2 linked regions of the Mucilaginibacter paludis DSM 18603 genome follow. The protein of the gene in region 1 interacts with the protein of each later gene in a pairwise test. Links are inferred from orthologs where the notes say so. Each region holds a gene or a part of one and is shown on either strand. Other genes may lie near its edges.

Evidence for each region.
Region 2: the proteins of ftsA (region 1) and MUCPA_RS21095 interact in binary tests that used the Escherichia coli proteins (3 or more experiments, as listed by UniProt). The link is inferred for Mucilaginibacter paludis DSM 18603 from one-to-one orthologs.

Annotation. Positions count from the first base shown.
Region 1 is NZ_CM001403.1:1,781,838-1,787,084, reverse strand. The notes cover bases 78-2,966. They hold ftsA (cell division protein FtsA), read left to right. Parts: upstream 78-797; coding sequence 798-2,135; downstream 2,136-2,966. Other genes in these bases: ftsZ (cell division protein FtsZ), read left to right, coding at 2,263-2,966; MUCPA_RS07565 (cell division protein FtsQ/DivIB), read left to right, coding at 78-796. In the rest of the region: more of MUCPA_RS07565, read left to right, coding at 1-77; more of ftsZ, read left to right, coding at 2,967-3,876; MUCPA_RS07550 (aminotransferase class I/II-fold pyridoxal phosphate-dependent enzyme), read left to right, coding at 4,019-5,247. UniProt on the Escherichia coli protein: Essential cell division protein that assists in the assembly of the Z ring. May serve as the principal membrane anchor for the Z ring.
Region 2 is NZ_CM001403.1:4,984,114-4,997,968, forward strand. Bases 4,742-7,525 are described here. They hold MUCPA_RS21095 (rod shape-determining protein), read left to right. Parts: upstream 4,742-5,514; coding sequence 5,515-6,537; downstream 6,538-7,525. Other genes in these bases: purH (bifunctional phosphoribosylaminoimidazolecarboxamide formyltransferase/IMP cyclohydrolase), read left to right, coding at 4,742-5,342; mreC (rod shape-determining protein MreC), read left to right, coding at 6,652-7,485; mreD (rod shape-determining protein MreD), read left to right, coding at 7,478-7,525. Also shown: MUCPA_RS21075 (SusC/RagA family TonB-linked outer membrane protein), read left to right, coding at 1-1,695; MUCPA_RS21080 (SusD/RagB family nutrient-binding outer membrane lipoprotein), read left to right, coding at 1,724-3,184; MUCPA_RS21085 (hypothetical protein), read left to right, coding at 3,209-3,691; more of purH, read left to right, coding at 3,816-4,741; more of mreD, read left to right, coding at 7,526-7,993; mrdA (penicillin-binding protein 2), read left to right, coding at 7,993-9,981; rod shape-determining protein RodA, read left to right, coding at 9,974-11,239; MUCPA_RS21120 (hypothetical protein), read right to left, coding at 11,256-12,209; MUCPA_RS21125 (thymidine kinase), read left to right, coding at 12,293-12,868; MUCPA_RS21130 (hypothetical protein), read right to left, coding at 12,869-13,234; MUCPA_RS21135 (single-stranded DNA-binding protein), read left to right, coding at 13,397-13,732; MUCPA_RS21140 (hypothetical protein), read left to right, coding at 13,855-13,855. UniProt on the Escherichia coli protein: Forms membrane-associated dynamic filaments that are essential for cell shape determination. Acts by regulating cell wall synthesis and cell elongation, and thus cell shape.

The sequences.
Region 1 (5,247 bases):
TATTGTGCTCATGAGTTTTATTGAAAGTAAAAAATCGGCAGTGCTTTGCACCGATGTTAAAATTTATATCCCCGGCAATCAGTATTTTATTGATAAAGAAGAGGTCGATAATATTTTACAGGTAAAAAGCAAAGCTATAATAGGGCGCAAGCTGGATGATATCAATATCCACGCTTTAGAAAATAAATTGAAAGCAAATCCATTTATTGAGTTTGCCAAGGTTTATATGGAAATGGATGGCGTTGTGCATGTCGAGATCAGTCAGCGCCAGCCTATCTTAAGGATATTAAACAAATTCGACCAGGATTTTTATGTCGATCAGCATGGCTTAAAAATACCTTTATCAGCCAATTTTACAGCAAAAGTTTTGGTGGCTACCGGTTATATCGAAGAGCTGTTTGCCAACCGGGTTGACTCGTTACATAATACGCTCACTACCGATTTATACAGAACGGCCGATTTTATCCGAAAAGATTCTTTATGGAGCGTTCAAATCGTTCAGATCTATGTGAATAGCACTCACGAGATCGAACTGATACCCAGAGTTGGCAATCACAGGATATTGTTAGGCAATGCAGATTCGTTAGCAATAAAATTTGCAAATCTGCTGGCTTTTTACAAACAGGCCTTACCTAAAGTGGGGCAGGATACGTATAAGATAATTAATATAAAATATGCCAACCAGGTGGTGGGCATTAAAAACGAAGTTCTTAAGAAAGATAGTGTGAACAGGAAAATTACTTCAATTAAACCGGACACATCTACTAAGAAAAATATAACATTAAGAGAGGATTGATATGGACAAAAGCCTGACAAACGAGAAAAGTTCACCAATTGTTGTAGGATTAGACATTGGGACTACAAAAATATGCGCTATCGTTGGCCGCAGAAGCAAGAATGGGAAGATAGAGGTTTTGGGTATCGGAAAGGCGGAGTCGGCAGGTGTAACGCGTGGGATGGTATCTAATATTGATAAAACTGTGCAGGGGATAACGCAGGCGGTTGATGTAGCGGGCACGCAGTCAAACGTTGAAGTTAAGGTGGTAAACGTAGGTATAGCGGGTCAGCATATTAAAAGCTTGCAGCATCGTGGTTTAATTACCCGTCGCGATTTAAATACCGAAATAAGCCGGAAGGATATTGAGAAACTGATAGAGGATATGTATAACCTGGTAATGCCTCCCGGCGAGGAGATTATCCACGTTTTACCGCAGGAATTTACCGTAGATAACGAACCCGGTATCAAAGACCCTATAGGGATGGCTGGCGTAAGGCTTGAAGCCAACTTCCATATCATATCGGGCCAGGTAACCGCTATTAAAAATATTGTAAAGTGTGTTAACAAGGCGCATCTGGAAAGCCAGGAGCTGATATTGGAGCCGTTGGCATCATCAGAAGCGGTATTGAGCGAGGAGGAAAAGGAAGCGGGCGTGGTACTGGTTGATATAGGTGGCGGTACTACCGATGTGGCTATTTTTCATGAAGGGATTATCCGCCATACCGCCGTTATTCCGTTTGGCGGTAACAGCATTACCGAAGATATACGCGAGGGATGTTCTGTGATGCGCAATATTGCCGAGCAGTTGAAAACCCGTTTCGGATCGGCCCTGGCTGATGAAAACAAGGATAACGAAATCGTATGTGTACCCGGTTTACGCGGGCGCGAGCCTAAAGAGATCTCGATTAAAAATCTGGCCTACGTGATACAGGCACGTATGGAAGAGATTGTGGAGCATGTATACTACGAAATTAAAACATCCGGTTACGAAAAGAAGCTGATAGCAGGTATTGTAATAACCGGTGGTGGTGCGCAGTTAAAACATTTGCCGCAATTAGTAGAGTATGTTACCGGTTTAGACTGCCGCGTTGGTTATCCTAACGAGCACCTGGCCAAAAATGATGTACTGCCCAAAAATATTTACGAGGAATTACAGAGCCCAACTTTTGCTACAGGTATTGGTTTGCTGATCAAAGGTATCCAGAAAATGGAAGATACCGTAATGCCGGTGCAGGAGGTAAGAGTTGAAAAGCCCAAATTCTCTGAAGACAGAAAATTTGGATTGTTTGGTAAGATTTTAGAAACAGGAAAGAAATTTATCAGGGATGATATTAAAGATGAGGACTTTTTGAAATAAATTTTCAACAAAGAATAACTTTTCCACATTATTGACAAATGTTAATAAACTATGTGGAAAAACTCTTAATATTACATTAGATAAAATCTGGACTATCGTCGATCACATATAGCTGAAAAAAAGGATTATGCAGTTTGAGATGTTAAAAGAAAAGTCTTCCATCATCAAGGTTATTGGTGTTGGAGGAGGTGGTGGCAACGCTGTTAACCACATGTACAAGCAAGGGATTACAGGTGTTGATTTCATTATCTGTAATACCGATGCCCAGGCTTTAGAATTAAGCCCTATCCCGAACAAGGTGCAGTTAGGCGCCAGTTTAACCGAAGGAATGGGCGCGGGCTCTATCCCTGAAGTAGGCAAAAATTCGGCGATTGAAAATATCGATGATATTAAACTGATGCTGGGTTCAAATACCAAAATGTTGTTTATAACAGCGGGTATGGGTGGTGGTACCGGTACCGGCGCAAGCCCCATTATTGCCAAGGCCGCCCGCGAATTGGATATACTAACCGTTGGTATTATTACCACGCCTTTTTCTTTCGAGGGCAAACGTCGTAAGATGCAGGCCGAAGAGGGGTTGGAAGAGTTTAAAAAACATGTAGACTCCTTCCTGGTAATTTCTAACGATCGTTTAAGAGAAATATTTGGCAACCTTACTCTGGGCTCTGCATTTGCTCAGGCTGATAATATTTTAACAACAGCAGCCAAAGGTATTGCCGAGATCATCACTTTGCCGGGGTATATCAACGTCGACTTTAAGGATGTGCGCACCGTAATGAAAGACAGTGGCGTAGCCATTATGGGTAGCTGTTCTGCCGAAGGTGATAACCGTGCTTTAAAGGCTGTTGAAGGTGCTTTACGCTCGCCCTTGTTAAAGGATAACGAAATTGAAGGTGCACGTTACATCCTGTTGAATATTACTTCGGGTGTTACCGAGGTAACTATGGATGAGGTTAGCATCATTACAGATTTTATTCAGCAGGAAGCCGGTTTATCGGCTGATCTGATCTGGGGTAATTGCCGCGATGAATCATTGGGAGAAAACTTGTCAGTTACCATTATAGCTACCGGTTTCCAAACCAAGGATGAACGCGAAAAAGAGCAAAGCACTAAAAAGGTGATCTCGATGCTGGTTCCAGAAGCCAAGCCATTGGCAAGGCCTGTGAACGAGTTTATCAATACGCCTAAAAAAGAGAATGCTCCTACTGAAATTTATATGAAAACGCAGGCTGAGGAGAAAAAACAAACCGGTTTATTCGATTTGTTCGCCAAGCCCGAAGAGCCTGCCATCATCAGGCACTCATTCCAGCAGGAAGAGCCATCTTTTGAAGAGGAACCGGCTGATACCGATTTTACATTCAAAATATCGGAGCCCGAAGTGCAGTTTGAAACACCGGTGAGAGAGCCTGTAAGATTTGAACCACAACCGCAGCCAGAACCGGATCCAGCTCCAGCACCCGTTGTAGGATTGGATGATCATAAAACCGACGAATCGATAGAAGATCAGTTGCGTAAATCGCGCGAGCGTATTATGCGGTTAAAAGATCTGAGCATGAAACTGCGTAACGGTAATATCCAGGAACTGGAAAACGTTCCGGCTTATAAACGTAAAGAGATAGCTTTACAACAAACACCGGCATCATCAGAGAGTCAGATTTCAAGATTTAGCTTATTAACCGATGATGAGGGTAAAACTGAGATCAGGAACAACAATTCTTTTCTGCACGATAATGTAGATTAAGTGTTAGCGACACGAATTGAAACCCTTTGTATTTATACAAGGGGTTTTTTCGTTATAAACTATCATAAAAAGTTATACCTTTTGTTAATCATCCGGTTAAGCGTTATCTTTGCATTAATTGCGGATATAAAAAATTACGATTTTGGATTTATTTAAAAAGATATCAAAAAACATGGGGCCTTTGGGCCAGCACCAAAAATGGTCGCATGGGTATTTTTCGTTCCCTAAGCTGGAAGGTGAAATTGCGCCACATATGCAATTTATGGGTAAGGAGCATTTAGTGTGGAGCCTGAACAATTACCTGGGTTTGGCAAACCATCCCGAAGTACGTAAGGCAGATGCGCAGGCAGCTGCAGACTTTGGTATGGCTTACCCGATGGGTGCGCGTATGATGTCTGGAAATTCCAAATATCACGAGGCGCTGGAGCAGGACCTTGCAGCCTTTGTAAAAAAAGACGATGCCTTTTTACTTAATTATGGCTACCAGGGTATGTTATCAATTATCGATACTTTGGTTGATCGTAATGATGTTATTGTTTATGATGCCGAATCGCATGCCTGTATTGTTGATGGTGTACGCCTGCACATGGGCAAGCGCTTTGTATACAAGCATAATGATATTGAAAGCTGCGAAAAGCAATTGGAACGAGCCACCAGGCTGAGCGAACAAACCGGAGGTGGAATTCTGCTGATAACCGAAGGCGTATTCGGCATGTCGGGAGCGCAGGGTAAGCTGAAAGAGATCATCGCTTTAAAGGATAAATATGATTTTCGTTTACTGATTGATGATGCGCATGGCTTCGGCACGATGGGTAAAACCGGTGCGGGGACGCACGAAGAGCAGGACTGCGTTGAAGGGGTTGATATATACTTTGGTACCTTCGCCAAATCAATGGCGGGCATAGGCGCCTTTGTGGCCTCTACCGAAGAGATTGTAAACTACCTGCGTTATAATATGCGCTCGCAAACCTTTGCCAAGGCTTTGCCCATGCCGATGGTGATTGGCTTGCAAAAACGCTTTGAGTTATTAAAATCTCAACCGGAACTGCGCGAGAAATTATGGACGATAGCGGCAGCTTTGCAAAACGGTTTAAAAGAGCGTGGTTTTGATACAGGGGTAACTAATACTATGGTAACGCCTGTGTTTTTACAGGGCGATTTAAATGAGGCGACAGCCTTAACCATGGACCTGCGTAAAAACTATGGCATATTTTGCTCCATCGTAATGTACCCCGTTATACCTAAGGGGCTGATACAATTAAGGTTGATACCTACTGCAACACACTCTTTACAAGATGTGGAGATAACACTTTCTGCATTTACAGAGGTAGGCGAGAAGCTAAAATCAGGCTATTATAAAGAACAAAAGAT
Region 2 (13,855 bases), 3.2 Mb from region 1 along the record:
ACCGTAAGCTATAAGTTAGGTTTGGATACCTATACAGACAGAAGAAAACAAATTTTTGCAAAAACATCAGCACGCGTTCCTAATGGGCAGGTTTTGCAGGATATGTTTTATCGCCAGGAGATAAATAGTGATCTGATAATCACCGCAAAAAAGAAAGACTTCTTTATCAAGAATTTTAATGCATCAGCATTATTGGGACAAAATTTAAATCAGCGTAAGTACGAAAATACAACGCTTCAGGCAGATAACTTAACATTGCCCGGTTTTTACAATGTTAGTAACGGTACAACTTTAACTAACGGTAGCCAGGAAAATAGTACAATCAGGAGATTGCTTGGTTTCTATACTCAATTGAGCTTTGATTATGATAATTACCTGTTTTTAGAATTGACAGGTCGCGCAGATAAATCATCTACATTGCCTGTAAACAGTAATACTTATTTTTATCCGGGTGCAAGTATTGGATTCGTCTTTACAGACGCTTTTAAAATACAATCTAAAATATTGTCATATGGTAAGTTGAAAGCCAGTGTTGCCAAAGTTGGGAACGACGCAAACCCATATAGTCTACAGGCCGTTTATGTTGTCCCTACGTATGGTAATAACGTTGCTGGCGATAATTTCCCTTTTACGGTAGGTGGTGCAACTTATTCAGGATTTACGCAGAGTGCAACGTTAAGAGATGCTTCTTTAAAGCCTGAATTTATTACGTCATATGAATTTGGTGCTAACCTTGGTTTCCTGAATAACCGGATAAACTTGGACGTTACTTATTTTCACTCAAAGACCACTAATAATATTTTATCGTTAGCCATTCCTACGTCAACAGGCTATAACTCTTATTATACCAATTCTGGATCATTGAGTAATCGTGGTATAGAAGTATTATTAACCGGTACTCCGATAAAATCCCCCAATTTTAGTTGGGATGTCAATTTTAATTTTACAAGAATCAGGAACAAAGTTGAGTCGATTGCGCAAGGTTTAACCAGCTTCCCAATACCGGGGAGCGCTTTTACAGGTAGCATACCATCTATTGTAATTGACCAGCCTTATGGTGTTATTGTTGGTAGCACTAACCTTAAAACAGCTGATGGTCAATTTGTTATTAACCCTGCCACCGGTACTTTTACTGCTGGTCCTGCAGGGCAGGTACTTGCCAACCCTAATCCGAATTTTACATCAGGGTTTAACAATACTTTTACTTACAAAGGAGTGCATTTATCGTTCTTGATTGATATGCAGCAAGGCGGTGATATCGTATCATTTACAGCGGCGTTTAACAGATCAAGGGGCGCTGCAAAAGAAACAGCCGTCGATCGTGAGTTGCCACATATTATTCCTGGTGTTATTCAAAATGCCGATGGCTCTTATCGTCAAAACAATATCCAGATATCTGCCCAAACTTACTGGCAGGCATTCGGTTTGCAGAACGACAATAACGTATTTGACGCCACTGTATACAGATTCAGGGAGTTATCGTTAGGTTATAGCCTGCCTAAAAGTATTCTTAATAGAAGTCCATTTGGTAGCGTAACAATATCAATAATAGGCAGGAACTTATTTTATTATGCTCCTAACGCGCCGTTTGACCCCGAAGTTAACACTCAGGGTGCCGGTAACATCCGGGGCTTGGAACTGCAAAGTGCTCCAAATGCAAGAAGCTATGGATTTAACGTGAAACTAACACTTTAATTAACAGCACTTAAACTAAAGAAATCAAATGAAAATAAAAGGAATAATAGGTATGATAGCAGCATCCGCAGTGATTGCTACTTCATGCAATAAATATGTAGACGTTAATCAAAATCCTAATTCGCCAACTACCGTATCTCCAACGGTGCAATTACCCAATACTGAGATAGCAATTGCATTTGCAAACTCTAACGATTTAGACCGGGCTACCGAGGTAATGATGCAGCATAATGCAAGTATTGCCAACCAGGTTGCCGGTTATGATATTTATAACCTACGCGGTAATTTTGATAACCAATGGGATTTTGAAATTTATAATGGTGCCGTTAGCTCTTGTGCTAATTTGATAAAGCAAACCCAGTCAACCAATTCGGCGTTTGCGGGTATTGCCAAAATTGAATTGGCTTATGCATTTTCCCTTGCTACCGATCTATGGGGCGATGTGCCTTATTCTCAAGCTGGACAGGGGTTAACATTTATTCAGCCCCGTTTTGATGCTCAACAGGATATTTACCAGGGTAATACCGCCTTAGGTATAACCAGTTTGTTTGATTTGGTAAAAAGTGGTATAGCCGATTTGAAGGCTAACACTGGTGCGCTTAAGCCCGGGAATGAGGATTTTGTTTATAAAGGTGATTTAACTAAATGGATAAGAGCCGGAAATACCATGTTGTTGAAATTTGCTATGCAAATTTCTAATGTCAATCCCACGCTGTCTCAATCAACAATTAGTGCCGTAATCGCAGATAATAATTACATCAATTCAACAAGTCAGGATTTGGAAGTACCGTTTGGCAGTTCAGTTGGTAATTACAACCCTTTGTATTCGTTCAATAATGTAAATCGTACAGGCGACCAAATGTTGAGCACCCGATTTCTTACATTGATGAACAACCTTAAAGATCCTCGTTTAGGTAAGTTTTATACCAGTCCGAACGGTGTTTTTACGTCATTTGACAATGGTGCATCGGCAGCGATTGCTGCGCCGGCCGCCGCGACAAGATCTAAATATAATGTTTATCTAACCGGAGCAAGTGGTGAAGCGCCTATCAGGATTTTAACTAACTATCAGCGCGCATTTATCTTGGCCGAAGCAGCGCTTCTATATCCGTCATTAGGGTTAAATGCGCAGGCGCTATATGTAGAAGGGATTACCGCCTCTATGCTTAAAACAGGTATTGCCCAAGCTGACGTTACAGCATACTTAGCTGCCAACCCAACTGTGGCTACCTTGAGTGGTACTACTGATCAAATGAGAATCCAAATTATCACTCAAAAATATATCGCATTTACGGGCAATGGCATCGAAGCTTATAATGATTATAGAAGAACCGGTTATCCAGCTTTAGCGCTTGCTTTAAATGCTCAGGGTGATGATCCGAATTCAATTCCTAAGCGTTTCCCTTACACCAACAACGAAATTCAACGTAATACTAACGTACCTAAGCCCCAGCCATTAACAAGCGTTAAGGTTTGGTGGGCTAAGTAAATAATGATTGTAATACAGAAAAAAATGAAAAAGAAATTACCCTATTTTATAATTGGTTTGTTGGCACTTGTGACATTTAATTCGTGCAAAAAATCAGGATTTGTTCCGTTTACCGACAGCAGGCCAGCCATCGCAGTAACTGTTACCAATGCGCAGGATTATCGCCCTGATCCTACTATTTACGTTTCTAAGGCTGCAGGAACCATCACTATCCAGTTTGCCATACCCAGCTCAAGTGGCCGTACTATTAAGGAAATTACCCGCGTTTCACTTGGTACAACGCAAACGGCAGTACAAGGTACTACCGGGTTATATAACACTGCACCTATAGCGGGCAATGGCACAACCTCTATTACTTTTAACACCACGTTAACAGCGTTTACTGCAGGCGGCGGTACTGTGCCGGCGGTTAACGCAGAAGCTGCCAAGCGTTTTTATTTTTTGATTACGCTGGATGACGGAACAACCATCATTCCGGAACCAGTAAGAATTGTTCTTATTCCCTAATCATAAAAATGGAAAGTTAAAGTCCGCCTTGATTTTGTTTCAAGGCGGACTTTTTTTTGACTCGTTTTTTTAGGTGTTTAAAATATAAAAATTACTACTTTTGCGGCTTCTTAAAACACATTAAATGAGCAGCTCTGTATTCATCAAAAACGCCTTAATTTCTGTATATTATAAAGATAATCTTGAACCCATTATACTGGAGCTTAAGCGCCTTGGTGTAAACATCTATTCAACCGGAGGTACAGAGGAATTTATCCGCGCTTTAGGTGTTGATGTGATCGCTGTAGAAGATCTTACATCTTACCCTTCTATCTTAGGTGGCCGTGTTAAAACATTGCATCCCAAGGTTTTTGGAGGCATTTTAGCCCGCCGTAGCTTTGAGGGCGACCAGCAGCAGCTCGCTCAATATCAAATACCCGAAATTGACCTGGTCATTGTTGATCTGTATCCGTTTGAAGAAACCGTAAAATCGGGAGCAGGCCATGATGATGTAATTGAGAAGATCGATATCGGTGGAATTTCGCTGATCCGCGCAGCTGCAAAAAATTATAAAGATGTAACCATTGTTGCCTCGAAAGATGATTACGCCGAATTGGAAAACATCCTGAAAACCCAAAATGGCGAAACAACTATCGACCAGCGCCGTAAGTTTGCCAAGCAAGCTTTTAACATATCATCGCACTACGACACTTCCATATTTAATTATTTTAACCAGGAAGACCCTCAGCCGGTTTTCAAACAAAGCATCCAAAAGAGCCAGGTTTTACGCTACGGCGAAAATCCGCATCAAAAAGGTGTTTTTTATGGCAATCTGGATGCCATGTTCACTAAATTGAACGGCAAGGAATTATCGTATAATAACCTGGTTGATGTTGACGCCGCCGTTGCCCTGATAGACGAATTTACCGAGCCAACCATCGCCATTTTAAAGCACACCAATGCCTGCGGTATCGCTTCGCGCTCTTTTATTAAAGATGCCTGGTTAGATGCCCTGGCTTGCGACCCGGTTTCGGCCTTTGGCGGCGTAATCATTGCCAATGATGAGATTAACGAAGAAACAGCTGCCGAGATAAGCAAACTGTTTTTTGAAGTACTGATAGCGCCTGGTTACACCAACGAGGCTTTAGTTTATCTGACTGAAAAGAAAAACCGTATTATATTGATCCGCAACCAAGTTGAGCTGCCTGTTAAGCAATTTAAAACTTTGCTGAACGGTGTTATTGAGCAGGACAAGGATGGCGTTATTGAGGGACCAGGCCAAATGAAACCTGTAACCGAAAAGCAGCCTACCGAACTGGAGTTGCGCGATTTGTTTTTTGCCAATAAAGTGGTTAAGCATACTAAATCAAACACCATTGTATTTGCTAAAAATAATACCTTGATTGCCAGTGGTGTGGGGCAAACGTCACGCGTGGATTCGTTAAGGCAGGCCATCGTTAAGGCGCATGCGTTTGGATTTGATTTGAATGGTGCCGTGATGACATCAGATGCGTTTTTCCCGTTCAATGATTGCGTTGAGATTGCCGCGGATGCCGGGATTACCGCTATATTACAACCTGGAGGATCTATCAAAGATCAGGATTCGATCAAGATGGCCGACCAGAAAGGAATAGCTATGGTAATGACCGGAGTTAGACATTTTAAACACTAATTGAGGTACTACTAATGTCAATAATTAATACTAATTTACACCTGTATCGTAAAGCTGACACATGACTATTAAAGCCTGGGTATTAAATGCTGATTTAAGCTAATTAGCGTTGAATTAGTAAAACTCGTATTAATAACCATAACTTTGCAAATTCCCTGAAACAAAAACTGACATGAGTGTTTTTAATTTTTTTACGCAAGAAATCGCCATAGATTTAGGTACCGCAAATACCCTCATTATACATAACGACAAGGTTGTTGTTGACGAACCATCAATAGTAGCTTTTGATCGTACAACCAATAAAGTAATTGCCATTGGGCGCCAGGCCATGCAAATGGAAGGTAAAACCCACGATAATATCCGTACCGTACGCCCCCTTAAAGACGGTGTAATTGCTGATTTTAACGCGGCTGAACACATGATCCGCGGAATGATCAAAATGATCAATAAAGGTAAGGGATGGTTTTTCCCTTCGTTACGTATGGTAATCTGTATCCCATCCGGTATTACCGAGGTTGAAAAACGCGCCGTACGCGACTCGGCCGAGATTGCCGGAGCCAAAGAGGTATATTTAATACATGAGCCCATGGCAGCCGCCGTAGGTATTGGCATTGATGTAGAAGAGCCGATGGGTAACATGATTATCGATATCGGTGGTGGTACAACCGAGATTGCGGTAATTGCCCTATCAGGTATTGTTTGCGATCAATCCATCCGCGTTGCCGGCGATAACTTTGACTCCGATATTGTGCAATACATCCGCCGCCAGCATAACATCATGATAGGCGACCGCACCGCCGAGAAAATAAAAATTGAAGTTGGTGCCGCTTTGCCTGAACTGGCCGAGCCACCTGCCGATTTTGCTGTACAAGGCCGCGACCTGATGACGGGTGTACCTAAGCAGATTACGGTATCGTATACCGAAATTGCACATTGCTTAGATAAATCCATCTCTAAAATAGAGGAAGCGATATTAAAAGCTTTGGAAATTACTCCCCCCGAGCTTTCGGCGGATATTTACCAAACCGGGATTTATTTAACCGGAGGCGGCGCCTTATTGCGTGGGCTGGATAAACGGGTAGCGGCAAAAACAAAACTGCCGGTTCACGTTGCCGAAGATCCATTGCGTGCGGTAGTGCGCGGCACAGGCATAGCTTTGAAAAACATAGGTACATTTAAATTTTTAATGCAGTAATTTAGATGTGAGCATTGAGATAAGGGTATTGCGGGATATTTTTTATCCCACAATGCTCTCTTTATTTATCTTTATTAAATTTGCAGCCTCGAATCTCAATCCTAAGATTTAATCATGCGTAACCTCTGGATATTCATAAGCAAGTACAACGCATTTTTTCTGTTTGTTATTTTTGAGATTGGCTCTTTGCTTATTATGCTCAATTATAACTCATTTCAAAAGGCTACCTACATCAGTTCGTCTAACGAGGTTACGGGCGCTATTTATACCAAAATAAGCCAGGTAAGAAGTTACCTCTCGTTAGGAACGGTTAACGATAGCCTGGCCCGCGAAAACGCACGGTTGCGCAACCAGTTAAAGTCGTCTTTTTATATCGATACTTTGTCTAAACGGAAGGTAACCGATACGATCTATAATCAGCAGTACGAATATATTGAGGCGAAGGTGATTAACAATTCAACCAACAAGCGCAATAACTACATCACCATTAACCGGGGCAGTAAAGATGGTATTACCAAAGATATGGGCGTTATATGCAGTTCGGGTGTTGTGGGCCTTGTGGTAAACACCACCGCGCACTTTGCCAACGTTCAGTCGGTTTTAAATAAAAACTCCCGGATAAGCGCTATGCTGGAAGACACCAAAGAGATAGGAAATTTTACCTGGACCGGCGATATGGACCCACATAAAGGTTTGTTGATGGATGTATCCAATAACGTAAAACCGCGACTGGGCGAAAAGGTAGTTACATCGGGCCAATCCTTATATCCTACAGGCATACCTATTGGTAAAATAAGTGATTTACATGCCAAAGAAGGTGGCTTGTTTTTAAATATGTATTTGCAATTGGCGGTTGACTACAGCAAACTGGAATATGTTGATGTGGTAGTTAATCGCTTAGCCAAAGAGCAGATGGAAGTGGAGGCCAACAGGAAACAGGATGAGTAGGACAATTTTGATCAATCTGATCCGGTTTATACTATTAGTGCTGGTGCAGGTATTTCTTTTAAAGAATGTCACGCTCTATTCTTTAGCTACCCCTTACGTTTATATCCTGTTCATCCTGCTGTTGCCGTTTGAAATACCCAACGTGCTGTTATTCATATTGTCATTTATATTAGGGCTCTCCATTGATGCTTTTTACGATACTCCCGGCCTGCACGCGGCGGCCTGTACGTTGCTTGCTTTTGTGCGTATATCGTTCATCAATATTACCGTTCAAAAGGACGGCTTTGATAACGAGCCCGAGCCAACCCTCAGTGTAATGGGTTTCAGGTGGTATTTTACCTATGTATTGGTGCTAACGCTTATCCATCATTTTTTTCTGTTTAACCTGGAAGTTTTTAGCCTGCGCGAAATACAATATACGCTCGGTCGTTTTGTATTAAGTTCAGTTTTTACAGTATTTTTGATACTAATATCCGGGCTATTATTTTTCCGGAAAAAGGAACGTTAATGAACAGTTTTTTTGAGCGCCGCTATATTATACAAGGTCTTTTTATTGTAATGGCTTTAGCCTTGCTCGGAAGGCTGTTTTACATCCAGATTATTGACGATCAGTACACGCAATCGGCACATAACAACGTTTTGCGCCGATTTGTTATTTTCCCCAGCCGTGGGCCAATTGTTGACCGTAATGGTAAACTGCTTGTGCAGAACGAGCCTGTGTACGACATTATGGTAACCCCGCGCGAGGTTAAGCCATTTGATACCGTTAAATTTTGCCAGTTATTGGGTATCGATAGGGCTGGGTTTGATAAGCGCTGGAAAAAGGCCATGACCTATTCACGGAATCTGAGTTCGGCTTTTGAAAAACAGATCCCTGTACAGGCTTATGCATCGTTCCAGGAACATTTGTTTGAATTTCCTGGATTTTCGGGCGTACAGCGTAGCGTAAGGAGTTATCCAGATTCGGTGGCGGCGCAGTTTTTGGGTTATATAGATGAGGTGAACGATCGTGATATCCAAAAGTCACATGGCTATTATAAACGCGGCGATTATATCGGACGTACAGGAGTGGAAAAAGCTTATGAAGATTCCTTACGCGGGCAACGTGGTGTACGAAACTCATTGGTAGATTCAAAAGGCGTAGTGAAAGAACGTTATTTGAACGGCTTGGAAGATACTGCTATGGTAGCCGGCGAAAGGCTAACCTCATCTCTGGACATCGACATCCAAAAGTTGGGCGAGAAATTAATGCAGAACAAGGTGGGCAGTATTGTTGCCATTGAACCCTCCACTGGAGAAATATTATGCTTTGTAAGCAGCCCGACCTATGACCCTAACCTCATGGTGGGCAGGCAGCGAGGGAACAATATGGCCGAATTATTTAAAAATTCTTATAATCCTTTTTTTATAAGGCCCATACAAGCCTATTATCCCCCCGGTTCTTCATTTAAGCCGTTGGATGCGTTGATCGCATTACAATCGGGATTGATCACTCCTCAAACCACATTTAATTGCGTTGCTACTTATTGGGCGGGGAATCATCCGGTGCATTGCGATGAGCCCCATGGTGTCACCGATTTATCGAGGGCGATTGCCGAGTCATGTAATACCTATTTTTGTAATGTGTTTGATAAGTTGATGAACGCTAATGGATCTAAAAACATGTCGCAAACGTTTGTGGACTGGAAGGGCAAAGTAAACCGTTTTGGTTTCGGCGTGAGATTAGGAGTTGATATGCCCCACGAGGGACGGGGAAACGTGCCTACTGATGTTCAGTTCGACAAAAGATTTGGTGCGAAACGCTGGAGATCGAGTTCCATAATATCGTTGGCTATCGGACAGGGTGAGTTGGAGGCTACGCCTTTACAACTGGCCAACATCGAGTGTATTATCGCCAATCGTGGATATTACTACAAACCGCATTTAATTAAGGCCATTGGCGATAAAAAGATTACCAAAGCCGAATATACTATTAAAAACGACGTTGGTATCGATCAGCAATATTTTGAGCCTGTTATTGACGGGATGCAGCAGGTTGTTGAAAATGGCACCGCGCGTGCTTCCCGGATCCCAGGCATTGTAATGTGCGGTAAAACAGGTACGGCTCAAAATCCGCATGGTAAAAATCACTCGATCTTTGTGGCATTCGCCCCCCGCGATAACCCCAAGATAGCGATTGCGGTTGTTGTTGAAAATTCAGGGCAGGGTGCCTGGTGGGCCGCCCCGATTGCCAGCTATATTGTTGAAAAATACTTAAAGAATACTTTAACAAATCGTGGGACGGGTAAAACGCCGGAATGGATCATGAAGCAAAATCTGCTACCCGCATTAAAGGTTGCTCAACCAGCCATTATCAAACCCAAGACCGTTAAAGAAGATTCGTTGGAAAAAGGGCAGTCGGACAGTATCAAACGTTTAAAAAGCGTATCCCGTAAAGCAAAACAAAATCAACAACCATTAATGGCAGCACAATTAAGAAGGAAGGAACATGAATAACCAACGGAGTTTCTTTTTTAATGTGGATTGGGTAATCGTTTTGATCTACCTGTCGTTGTGCATCATCGGGTGGTTCAACATACACGCTGCTGTTTTTGACGAAAGCCATCCAAGTATCATAGATATGCATACCAATTATGGTAAGCAGTTTGTATGGATTCTTACCGCTATCGTTTTAGGCGGTGTGATCCTTTTATTAGATAGCCGTTTTTTTAGTACCCTTGCCCCAGTATTTTACGGTGTTACTATTTGCTTGTTACTGCTGGTATTGGTTATCGGGCGCAATGTAGGTGGTAACCAGGCCTGGATTTCTATCGGTACGTTTAGGCTACAGCCTTCTGAATTTGCTAAATATGCTACTTGTTTATTACTCGCGCGTTATTTAAGCGGTGTAAATATCAGGATTACCGAGTTAAGATCATTTGTTATAGCTGCCGGTATTATTTTTGTGCCCATGGTGCTCATTAAGATGCAGCCTGATGATGGTTCAACGCTGGTATTTTGCTCATTGATATTTGTGCTTTATCGCGAAGGCCTGTCGGGTAAATTTTTGGCGCTCGCGGGTCTGTTTATCGCTTTGTTTATTTTTAGCTTGCTGTTTAAAGCCATATACATTATTGGCGCTATTTTAATTATAGGTGGTATAGTTATCGGTATCTTCAGGCGTTACAAAGCAGTTGTTTTAACTACGGCCGCAGGGTTGGCATTGTCTGTAGCTTTCGTTTTAGCTGTACCTTTTATCTACGAACATATCATCAAGGAGCATCAACGTGTGCGGATTGATGAGTGGTTGGGGCGTGCGTCAAATTTACGGGGCGCAGGTTATAATGTACATCAAAGTAAAATCGCCATTGGGTCGGGCAAGCTTTGGGGTAAGGGGTATTTAAAAGGCACGCAAACCCGCTTCTCTTTTGTGCCTGAGCAAAGTACCGATTTTATTTTCTGCACCGTTGGCGAGGAGTGGGGCTTTGCCGGATCGGTTGTGGTGGTTGGCTTATACTTGTTCCTGATATTGCGAATTATATTCCTGGCCGAGCGACAACGATCACCATTTTCAAGAATATACGGTTACGGAGTAGCCTGTGTTATCTTCTTTCACTTTTTTATTAATATTGGCCTTACTATAGGTGCGGTGCCGGTTATAGGTATTCCGCTGCCTTTTGTTAGCTATGGCGGATCCTCTCTATGGAGCTTTACCTTCCTTTTGTTTACGCTTATCAAGTTGGATTCAAACCGGATGGGGGTTGTTTACTCCTGATGATTGTATGAGCTTTTTAGCTTACAAAACGGCGTTTAAGTAAATCGTAAAACTTATCGGTACTGGATTGTTTGGCCTCCCAATTATTCTTTACGTAGTAATTGAGCTTTAAAAACTGATCGGCCTCCTCAAATTTGTTAAAGCGGTTCAATATTTCAATGGCCTCACTGTAGGCCATGCTGTATCCATTAAACAAGTCGCGTACAAACAACAACTTATCATTTAAGTTAATAGCCGATTTTAAATCTTTAATAGGCTGTAATTCCATTTGCGATGCCAGGCGTGAGCCAGCCAACTGTGCTGATATCAGCTGGTTAATGGTTAAAGGCTTTTCTGGCTCCGGCGGATTGAACGCCATTGGCTGGCTTACAGGCTCCGGTTGACTGATCAGTATTTCGTTCTGTGGATGAGCCTCGGCCGCAGGTTCAATAACCGGGTCTGGTTGTTCAGCCTCATCATGGGTATACGATAGTTCTTCTGTTAGCTCTTCGTTATCCAATGCTTCCTCATTAGCATTGGTTTCTTCTTCGTCACTAACAGTTTCTTCTGGTATCAGTTCATGCCTAATCACAGGCTCAAATTCCAGTTCTTTAACTACGGGAGTTACCGGTTCATTCGTTTTACGTTCTTCAACTACATCAAATTCAAGTAGACTGGGAGCAGGTTCTGCCGGTTTAATGGATGGCGCCGGCTGTACAACAGGCTCAAAGTACCGTGCCTCTTGTAATGGTTTTTCTACAAAGGTGGCTTTAGGCGTTGTTGTCGCTTTTGATTCGGGTAAAGCTTTTGTTTGTTGCGTGTTAAGCTTTCGGAGTATTTCAATATGGTCGGTTAAAAAATTAGCATTGGCAACAAATAATTCCAACTCCAGGTCGTTAATGTCTTCTTTATTTTGCTCGGCATATTCGTACTGGTCTTGCAATTCTTTAATGATGATGCCTACTTTTTTTAGAATCTCATACTTGTTCATAAAATATCCTGGTGTAATGTTGGTAAAATACTTATCCAAAAATACCATTTAATTCTGATATTTGAGGTTTATAAAGGTTAATGATGCTATTTAGCGAAGATGTTTTTAAGCGCCGCAGCGAGTTTGGGGGAAGTGTAGAGTTAATTTGTGGATCGATGTTTTCGGGTAAAACCGAAGAGCTGATACGGCGCTTAAGGCGGGCGCAGATAGCGCGTTTAAACGTTGAAATATTTAAGCCCAAAACAGATACGCGCTATGACGAAAATGCCGTAGTATCACACGATCTGAACTCAATCCAGTCAACCCCGGTTGAAAATTCGTCGTCCATATTATTACTGGGAAGTAATACCCAGGTAGTTGGGATTGACGAGGCTCAGTTTTTTGATGATGAGTTACCCTCGGTTTGTAATAAATTGGCCAATAAAGGCATCCGCGTTATTGTAGCAGGTTTGGATATGGATTTTTTAGGCAAACCATTTGGCCCTATGCCCGCTATTATGGCCATTGCCGAATCGGTTACCAAAGTACACGCGGTTTGTGTGCGTTGCGGTAACCCGGCACTATATTCGTACCGCTTGGTATCAAGCGATGCCAAAATATTATTGGGCGAAAAGGAAACCTACGAGCCGAGGTGCCGGATCTGTTATCACTTGGATTGATCAATCATCTTTGTCTTCCCGTTTAACCAGCAATACATCCTCTCCATCTAAAAGCAGGTAGCCGTATTCGTAGCAAAAAATATAGTTTGCGCCGGTTTTAGTTTGGTATATACTGGTGTGCTTACTAAAGTTAAATCCTTTTGAGGATAGCTTTTTGCGCGTGGTTTTAGTTTTGCCGGTGGGGTTTAATTCTTCCAGTATACGGCGGTTGCGTTTCAAAATGTTATTGATATTCCGCACCAGGTTATAGCTATCGCTATTGAGCTGGTTATTGTAGTTGTTGCGGCATTGATCGTTGCAAAACTTTTTATCTGCACGCCCGTGCAGTATCTCGTTGCAATCCAAACAATATCTTTCTGATGGCATAATGTCTATTTGCGATAAAATTAATCATTTTTTATTCGTTTGCAAACGCTTGCAAATAAGTATTGTCGACTATAAATGCTTATCAACCGACTATGGTTTGCAGGTGCCCTCATCTTTGTACTGTTATTTAAAACGAATATTAAACATTAAAACAGTATGACAATGAGCACATTAAAAAACAGCGTACGCCTTGTAGGTAATTTAGGCATGGATCCGGAAGTAAAGGTTTTTGATAACAACCGAAGATTGGCAAAGCTATCATTAGCTACCAGCGAATCATACAAAAATGATAAGGGCGAGAAGGTTACCGAAACCCAATGGCATAATGTAATTATCTGGGGGGCACAAGCCAAGTTTGCCGAAGATATTTTGAAAAAGGGAGACGAGGTTGCTATCGACGGTAAGCTGGCCAGCCGAAGCTACATCGATAAGGACGGCAATAAACGGTACATCACCGAGATCGTAGTAAACGAGTTTTTAAAGTTAGGCGGCAGATAATTCTGCCGATGGCAATGAACTGTTATTAGTCAGAATATCAGTATTTTAATTAAACATATCATCCATCCGGCATTGACCGGAAAGAATCATTTCGTAATTCAAATTTAATCAAACCAATAATCA